2 regions of the Streptomyces sp. NPDC055243 genome follow, and region 2 is predicted to be linked to the other one. Evidence: riboswitches for the same ligand, from Rfam matches in the RefSeq annotation. Region 2 holds a riboswitch; the other holds the start of a gene.
What was found. A riboswitch is a leader RNA that binds a small molecule or an ion and turns the genes downstream of it on or off. The one in region 2 is predicted to bind cobalamin.
Positions count from the first base shown of each region.

Region 1: another riboswitch for cobalamin. It lies ahead of ACIGXX_RS11190 (ABC transporter substrate-binding protein); the one in region 2 lies ahead of ACIGXX_RS22715 (cobalamin biosynthesis protein).

Region 1 is NZ_JBITWR010000003.1:297,993-302,396, reverse strand. It holds gene ACIGXX_RS11205 (haloacid dehalogenase-like hydrolase) at 1-952, opposite strand, end outside; gene ACIGXX_RS11200 (helix-turn-helix domain-containing protein) at 1,148-2,011, shown strand; gene ACIGXX_RS11195 (VOC family protein) at 2,017-2,466, shown strand; cobalamin riboswitch at 2,474-2,660, shown strand; gene ACIGXX_RS11190 (ABC transporter substrate-binding protein) at 2,753-3,769, shown strand; gene ACIGXX_RS11185 (iron chelate uptake ABC transporter family permease subunit) at 3,766-4,404, shown strand, end outside.
Region 2 is NZ_JBITWR010000007.1:382,933-387,336, reverse strand. It holds gene ACIGXX_RS22725 (inorganic phosphate transporter) at 1-1,177, shown strand, start outside; gene ACIGXX_RS22720 (hypothetical protein) at 1,190-1,441, shown strand; cobalamin riboswitch at 1,621-1,756, shown strand; gene ACIGXX_RS22715 (cobalamin biosynthesis protein) at 1,878-2,819, shown strand; gene ACIGXX_RS22710 (cobyric acid synthase) at 2,816-4,324, shown strand; gene ACIGXX_RS22705 (putative cobaltochelatase) at 4,391-4,404, shown strand, end outside.

The sequences.
Region 1 (4,404 bases), on a different contig from region 2:
GCATCGGGCCGTCGCTCGCCGGGGTGTCGCCGGCCACCAGGACGGGCTTCTTCCACTCGTCGATGTACGTGTTGATGGCCGCGGGCTTGCCCTGGAACCAGGTCAGCGGCGCCCACAGGTTCGGCGTCAGCTCACGCCCCGCCAGCTTCTTCTCGTCGAAGCGGCCCTCCGCGATCTCCTTGCGGGAGCTGGTGACCTCGCCCGTCTTGCGGTCCTTGAGCTGCAGCCCGACGCCGATGACGTTCTCGGGCTTCACGGCGTAGCCGTACTTGGGGTCGGCAAGGACCATGCGCACCAGGTCCTCGCTGGCCGCGCTCACCACGTAGACCTCGATGCCGTGCTTGCGCAGAGACTTGTAGAGCTCCTGCATGCCGGTGAAGAACTCCGGCGCCTCGACCTCGGTCCTGGTCAGCTTCCCGTCCTCGTAGTACTCGGCGGGGATCGGCTTGTCGTGGGCGAGGAGCTCGTCGACGTACCCCTTGAGCTGCTTGAGTGTGAAGCCGGAGAAGATCTGCGCGGCCCACGGGTAGCAGACCTGGTCGTCGACCTCGCACAGCCGGTTGTAGTAGCTGTAGAGGCTCTCCTTGTGCTTCGCCGTGTCCTTGAAGGGGATGATCTTCAGCGACGGGTCCATCGACTTGCGGGTCAGCACCCCCTTCATCTCCAGGAAGGGCAGGAGGGACTCCTCCAGGTCGTTGCGGTACGTCGTGTTGTCCGCGTCGAAGACGGCGTACGCGCCCTTGTGGCCGTTCTCCGCGATGACCTTGCCCAGCTTCTTCGCGACCGGCTCGGGCCAGTGCTTCAGCTCGGCCGCGGTCCTCGTGCTCCGCGCGGAGGCGTCCGCGGCCGTCGCGTCCGTGCTGGGCCAGAGCGCCGTCCCCGCCAGGACGGCCGCGGTGAGCGCGCCCGCCGTGCCGAGTACGGCCAGCTTGCTCTTTGCCTTTACTGCCATGTTTCTGTGCCCCCTGAGAGCGGTCTGCGCCCCGTCCGGAGCGGCGGGTCATCGTATGAGGTCGGACCGCGGATTCCCATGATCGACATCACCGGACGCAGGGGGCATGGGACGGATCTGCGCGGGTAGCCGCATCGGACGTTCGCCGGGCCTCGGGGCCTGCCTCTCGGGCCCGCCCATCGCATACTGGAAGGCATGGAGACCGTCTCCCCGGAGTTCGTGCGGGCCGCTCCGCGGCTCGACGGCATGGTGGTGTCCGCCGTCGGCTACCGCACCGAGGGGGAGCGGCCGGGCCTGCACCGCGGCCTGCCGTCCCCGTACCTGACGCTGATCTTCTCGCTGGACGGCCCCGTCGTCAGCGGCGCGAGCCCCGAGCAGGCGGGCGGCCCCGACGCCGACCGCACGGACATCGTCCTGGGCGGCCTGCACCAGTCCCCGGCCTACGTCGTGCGGCCCGAGCACGAGGCGGGCATCCAGCTCGCCGTGCACCCGCTCGCCGCCCGCGCCCTGTTCGGCGTACCGGCGTCGGAGCTCGCGGACGAGCTGGTGACGCCCGGCGCTGAGGTGATGGGCCGCAGCGCCGCCGACGTACGGGAGATGCTGTGCGAGCAGGGCGGCTGGGAGGAGCGATTCGCCTTCCTGTCCGCCTACTTGAGGCAGCGCGCGGCCGAGGAATCCGGCGGAACCGTACGCCCCGAGGTCGCCGAGGCCTGGGCCTGGCTGGCCCGGCACCGGGGCGTCGGCACCCTGCACGGCCTCTCCCGGCACGTCGCGCTCAGCGAACGCCGCCTGACCACGCTCTTCCGCGCCGAGACGGGCCTGAGCCCCAAGCAGGCGGGCCGCCTGATGCGCTTCCAGCGCGCACGCGACGCCGTCGTACGCCTCGTCGCCGCGGGCGCCGCCCCCGACCTGGCCCGTGTCGCCGCCGACTGCGGCTACTACGACCACTCCCACCTGGTGCGGGACTTCCGGCAGTACACCGGCGTCAGCCCCAGCGGCTGGCTGGCCGAAGAGTGCCGGAATATCCAAGCCGGGAGCCATGGCGGAGGCGAAGAGTAGGAGCCATGAACACCACCGAGAAGCAACAGCAGCCCCAGTCCACCTCCGCCGGGCGCGCGCCCGACGTCTGGCCGACGCTCCAGGCCCACGACGCCCCCGCCCTGATCGACTTCCTGGTCGGCACCGTCGGCTTCCTGCGCACCGCCGTCTACGAGGACGGCGACCGCGTGGCCCACGCCGAGCTCGACTGGCCCGAGGGCGGCGCGATCATGCTCGGCTCGTACGACGAGAAGTCCCAGGGCTGGTGCCTGGAACCGGGCACCTTCGGCGCGTATGTCGTCACCGACCACGTGGACGACCTCTACCAGCGGCTCAGCACCGCCGGGGTCGAGATCGTCCGCGAGATCGAGGACCAGCCGTACGGCAGCAGGGAGTTCGCGATCGCCGACCCCGAGGGCAACAAATGGTCCTTCGGCACCTACCGCGGCGCGCCGAGGCCCGGTCAGCCGTCCTGACCCTGCGTGATAGCTTGCGAGCGCCAGTCAACCCACACCAGGGCCAGGGAATCCGGTGCGAATCCGGAACTGACGCGCAGCGGTGAGGGGGAACGGGCGGGGCCACGGCCACTGGGCGTCCACGGACGCCTGGGAAGGCGCCCCGCACGGCCGATCCCCGAGTCCGAAGACCTGCTGGCACCTTCGCCCGCGCACCGGGCGGCGGAGGTGACGAAGCAGGCCAGGCTCCGCGTATGAGCCGTGAGACTCAAGGGATCGTGTGTCCTCCACAGCCCGTCGTGTACGTATGCCCCTTCTCCTCGGCGTCGCCCTTTCGGCCACGCTGACCTCCTGCGGCGGCTCCGGCTCGTCGGCCTCCACCTCGGACGAGAAGGCCGCCGGCTACCCACTGACCCTGACCTCCTGCGGAAAGAAGGCGGAGATCAAGGCGCCGCCGCAGCGGGCGGTCTCCCTCGACCAGGGCTCCACCGAGATCCTGCTCTCCCTCGGCCTCGCGGACCGCATGGCCGGCACCGGGACCTGGACGGACCCGGTCCTGGAGGGCCTGGAGAAGGACAACGCCAAGGTCGAGCGGCTCGCCGACAGCTACCCCTCCTTCGAGAAGGTCCTCGCCCAGGAACCGGACTTCGTCACCGCGTCCTTCGAGGCGACGGTCAGCAAGGGCGGCGTCGCCGACCGCGCCAAGTTCGCCGAGCTCGGCGTACCCGCCTATGTCTCGCCCTCCGACTGCGCGGGCAAGGACAACAGCGGCGACGGCGACGGCCGCCGCGACAAGACGCTGACCATGGACACGGTCTACGGCGAGGTGCGCGACCTGTCCAAGGCGTTCGGCGTCGAGAAGCGCGGCGAACGCCTGATCGCGCGGCTCAAGGACCGGGTGGCGAAGGCGACCAAGGCGATGGACGCCTCCGATGCCTCGCTCCTCTACTGGTTCGCCAACTCCGACGCTCCCTACATCGCGGGCTGCTGCGGAGCGCCGGGCATCATCACCCGCGAGCTCGGCGCGAAGAACGTCTTCGACGACACCCGCGACGAGTGGCCCCAGATCAACTGGGAGACGGTGGCCGACCGCGACCCGGACGTCCTGGTCATCGGCGACCTCACCCGCAGGTCGCAGACCGCGGAGAGCGCGAAGAAGAAGATCGCGTTCCTGGAGTCCAACCCGGTCACCAAGAACCTGACCGCCGTGAAGAAGAAGCGGTACGTGCTGCTGAGCGGCCAGGCCATGAACCCGACGATCCGCACGGTGGACGGCGTGGAGCAAGTAGCCGACGCCTTGCGCGAGTTCGGGCTCGCCAAGTGACGCGAGCCCTCCCGGGCGGCATACGGCAGACCCTGCTCTGGACGGCGGGACTCGCCGCCCTGGCCCTCTCCGTGGCGGTGGCCGTCACCATCGGCCCCGCCGACATCTCCGTACCGGACGTGTGGTCGGCGGTGGCCGCCCACCTCGGCTGGGGCGAGGCGACGCTGACGCCCATCCGGGACGGCATCGTCTGGAACCTGCGCATGCCGCGCACGCTGCTCGCGGCGGTCTGCGGCGCGGGCCTCGCGGTCTGCGGGACGGTCCTCCAGTCCCTCCTGCGCAACCCGCTCGCCGACCCCTTCGTGCTCGGCGTCTCCTCGGGGGCCTCCACGGGCGCGGTCGCGATCGTCGTCCTGGGGGTCGGCGGGGGAGTGGTGTCGATCTCGGCGGGCGCCTTCGTGGGCGCCGTGGTCTCGTTCGCCCTCGTCCTGCTGCTCAGCCACACCCTGGGCGGAAGCACCGACCGAGTGGTGCTGTCCGGGGTGGCGGCGATGCAGCTCTTCTCCGCGCTCACCTCGTTCGTGATCCTGACGTCGGGCGACGCGGAGACGACGCGGAGCGTCCTGTTCTGGCTGCTCGGCTCGTTGAGCGGGGTGGGCTGGACGGACGTCTGGATGTGCGGGGCGGTCCTCGTC
Region 2 (4,404 bases):
CACCATCTCGACCGGCGCCCTCAAGCCCAAGACGGCGGTGGCCATGTCCGCCGTGCTGAATCTCGTCGGCGCCTTCCTGTCGGTGGAGGTCGCCAAGACGATCTCCGGCGGGATCGTCAACGAGGACGGACTGAAGACAGAGGTGATCTTCGCGGCCCTGGTGGGCGCGATCCTCTGGAATCTGTTGACCTGGCTGGTGGGCCTGCCCTCCAGCTCCTCCCACGCACTCTTCGGCGGCCTCATCGGTGCCGCGGTCATGTCGATGGGCTGGTCGTCGATCGACGGCGGCACCGTCGTCACGAAGATCCTGATCCCCGCGATCGCCGCGCCCCTCGTCGCCGGCATCGCCGCGACGCTGGCCACGCGCCTGACGTACCGCATCGGGCGCAACACCGACACCAAGGCGACCGCCAAGGGCTACCGCACCGGCCAGATCGCCTCCGCGGGCCTCGTCTCGCTGGCGCACGGCACGAACGACGCGCAGAAGACGATGGGCATCATCACGCTCGCCCTGATCACCGGCGGCGTCCTGAACCCGGGTGCCAACCCCCCGATGTGGGTCATCGTCTCGGCCGGTGTCGCCATCGCGCTGGGCACCTACCTCGGCGGCTGGCGCATCATCCGCACCATGGGCAAGGGCCTGACGGACCTCGCGCCGCAGCAGGGCTTCGCCGCCCAGACCAGCGCCGCGACCGCGATCCTCGCCTCCTCGCACATCGGCTTCTCGCTCTCCACCACCCAGGTCTGCTCGGGCGCCGTGATGGGCGCGGGCCTCGGCCGCAAGGGCGGTGTGGTCCGCTGGTCCACGGCGACCCGCATGTTCGTCGCCTGGGGCCTCACGCTCCCGGCCGCCGGTCTGGTCGGCGCGGGCGCGGAGTTCCTCACCAAGCAGGGCCCCTGGGGCGTCGCGGCGACCGCCGCGCTGCTCATCGGTGGCTCGGCCGTGATCTGGGTGCTCTCCCGGCGCAACGCCGTCGACCACACGAACGTCGCCGACGACGAGATCGGCGGCCCCTCCGGCGCCGAGCCCGCCGGTGTCGTGACCACCGCGATGGCCGCCGTCTCGCCGCCGCCCACCGGGTCGGCCGTGGCAAGCGCCGACGTCGACTTCGTCAAGGCCACCATCCCGGCCCCGACCGGCACCGTGGCGGATCCCGCCCGGCCCGCCACGGTGTAAGGACAACTCACCATGAACATCGACTGGGCAGCTCTCGGCTCCGTGTTCGGAGTCAGCCTCGGGGTGACGGTGGCCCTGGTGGGCCTGTTCACCCTCGGCATCGTCGGCCTCTCCAAGCGCGAGGCGGCCACGTCCGGCGCCTCTTCCACCACCGCCGGCACCACCGCCGGCACCGTCCCCGTGGCGGCACGCACGGGCGCGTACGCGTGCTTCGCGCTCTGCCTGGCGGCCGTGGCGTACGGGATCTACCTGATCGTCGCCTGACGGCACTTCGGCCTCACGGGAGCCGGGTGGGACACGCCTCGACGAGTGCGTCCCACCCGGCTTTCGCGTGTCCGCCGTGCCCGGCCCGCGCCGACGCACGCCGACGCCGGGAAACCGGCCCCATGTGGGCCTCGGCACACTCTCCCGTACCAGGTCAACGGCAAGTTGACGGGCGTTCGCGGGCGTGGTGGACTGCCGGAGCCATTACGGCGGCAGGAGAGGAAGCCGGTGCGAATCCGGCGCGGTCCCGCCACTGTCATCGGGGAGCCCCCTCCTCGGAAGCCAGGAACTCTCGCCGCCGGTCACGTCGAACCAGGGCGCGGACACCCTGAGTGAGGACATATCGCCATGCGCGGCCGCCCGTTGCCGGTCTCTGTGCCCCTGCCCTTCCAGGCCGGGCCCCTCGCTCCTCTCCTCCTTCCGGTCGGCTGAACCCGTGCGTGCCGACCGCGACTTCGCGTACGGCGCCGCCGCCGGCCTCCTCGGTGACCTGCTGCTCGGCGATCCTCGCCGCGGGCACCCGGTCGCCGCGTTCGGCCGGGCCGCGGGCGCCGTCGAGCGTGTGCTGTGGCGTGACCACCGCGGGTGGGGCGCCCTGCACGCCGTGGTGTGCGCCGGGGGCGCGGCCGGTGCCGCCGCCCTGGCCTCTTCTCTCGTACGTGACTCACGCGCCGCGTCCGTCGCGCTGACCGCCGCCACGACCTGGGCCGTGGTCGGCGGGACCTCGCTGGGGCGTGAGGCGCGGGCCATCGGCGGGGCGCTCGCCGCCGGGGACGTCGAGGTGGCGCGGGAGCGGCTGCCGCATCTGTGCGGGCGCGATCCGCAGGCTCTGGACGCCGACGGCATCGCGCGGGCCGTGGTCGAGTCCGTCGCCGAGAACACCTCCGACGCGGTGGTCGGTGCGCTCGTGTGGGGCGCCGTCGGCGGGGTGCCGGGGCTGGTCGCCTTCCGTGCCGTCAACACGCTCGACGCCATGGTCGGGCACAAGTCCGTGAGGTACCGGCGCTACGGGTGGGCCTCCGCGCGGCTCGACGACGTTCTGGGCTGGCCGGGCGCCCGGCTCACCGCGGTGCTGGCCGCCGTCGCCGGGGACGCTCCGAAGGGAGCCCTGCGCGCCTGGCGCGCGGACGCGGCCAAGCATCCGAGCCCCAACGCGGGGCCCGTGGAGTCCGCCTTCGCCGGGGCGTTGGGGGTACGGCTCGGGGGGAGCCTCTCGTACGGAGGCCGGGTCGAGCACCGGCCCGTCCTGAACACGAGCGGGCGGGCCGTCGACGTGACGGACATCGAGCGGGCCGTGCGGTTGTCGCGGCGGGTCGGACTGCTGGCCCTGGGGGTCGCGGCAGTGGTGAGCACTATGCGGAAAGGCGGCGCCTCGTGAGTGGTGGACTGCTCGTGGCCGGGACCACATCGGACGCGGGGAAGAGCGTCGTCACCGCGGGCATCTGCCGGTGGCTGGCCCGCAAGGGGGTCTCCGTCGCGCCCTTCAAGGCGCAGAACATGTCCCTCAACTCCTTCGTCACGCGCGAAGGCGCCGAGATCGGACGGGCCCAGGCCATGCAGGCGCAGGCCGCCCGGGTCGAGCCGAGCGCGCTGATGAACCCCGTGCTGCTCAAGCCCGGCAGCGACCGCAGCAGCCAGGTCGTCCTGATGGGCAAGGCCGTGGGCGAGATGAGCGCACGCGGCTACCACGGTGGACGGCAGGAAGCGCTGCTCTCCACCGTCGTGGGATGCCTGGAGGAACTGCGGGGCAGCTATGACGCCGTGATCTGCGAAGGCGCGGGCAGCCCCGCCGAGATCAATCTGCGGCGCACGGACATCGTGAACATGGGGATCGCGCGGGCCGCCCGCTTCCCCGTCCTCGTCGTCGGCGACATCGACCGCGGTGGCGTCTTCGCCTCCTTCTTCGGGACGACGGCGCTGCTCAGCGCACAGGACCAGGAACTGGTCGCCGGGTATCTCGTCAACAAGTTCCGGGGCGACGTCTCGCTGCTGGAACCCGGGCTCGACATGCTGCTCGGGCTCACCGGGCGGCGCACGTTCGGTGTGCTGCCCTTCCAGCACGGCCTCGGCATCGACGAGGAGGACGGCCTGCGGGTGTCCCTGCGGGGCGCCGTGCGCGAGTCCGCCGTCACCCCGCCGGTCGGTGAGGACGTGCTGCGGGTCGCCGTCTGTGCCGTGCCGCTGATGTCGAACTTCACGGACGTGGACGCCCTGGCCGCCGAACCCGGCGTCGTGGTGCGGTTCGTGGACCGGGCCGACGAGCTCGTCGACGCCGATCTCGTGGTCGTGCCGGGCACGCGCGGCACCGTGCGCGCCCTGGAGTGGCTGCGCGAGCGCGGTCTCGCGGACGCCATCGCGCGGCGCGCCGCCGAGGGGCGGCCCGTGCTCGGGATCTGCGGCGGCTTCCAGGTGCTCGGCGAGCACATCGAGGACGACGTCGAGTCGCGGGCGGGGGCCGTGGACGGGCTCGGGCTGCTGCCCGTGCGCGTGCGGTTCGAGCGCGAGAAGACCCTCGCGCGGCCGGTCGGCGAGGCGTTGGGCGAACCCGTCGAGGGGTACGAGATCCATCACGGCGTCGCCGAAGTCCTGGGCGGAGAGCCCTTCCTGGACGGCTGCCGCGTCGGCGAGGTGTGGGGCACGCACTGGCACGGCTCCCTGGAGAGCGACGCGTTCCGGCGCCGCTTCCTGACCGAGGTCGCCCGCGCCGCCGGACGCCGCTTCGTGCCCGCGCCCGACACCAGCTTCGGCGCCCTGCGCGAGGAGCAGCTCGATCTGCTCGGCGATCTGATCGAGGAGCACGCGGACACCGACGCGCTGCTCGGCCTGATCGAGAACGGCCCCCCGTCCGGCCTCCCCTTCATCGCACCGGGGGCACCCTCATGACCGCGGAGGGGGACCGGTGAGACCCGCTGTCCCCTGCCCCGCCCCGAACCACGCCATGGAGGCCTTGTGAGTACCCCCTA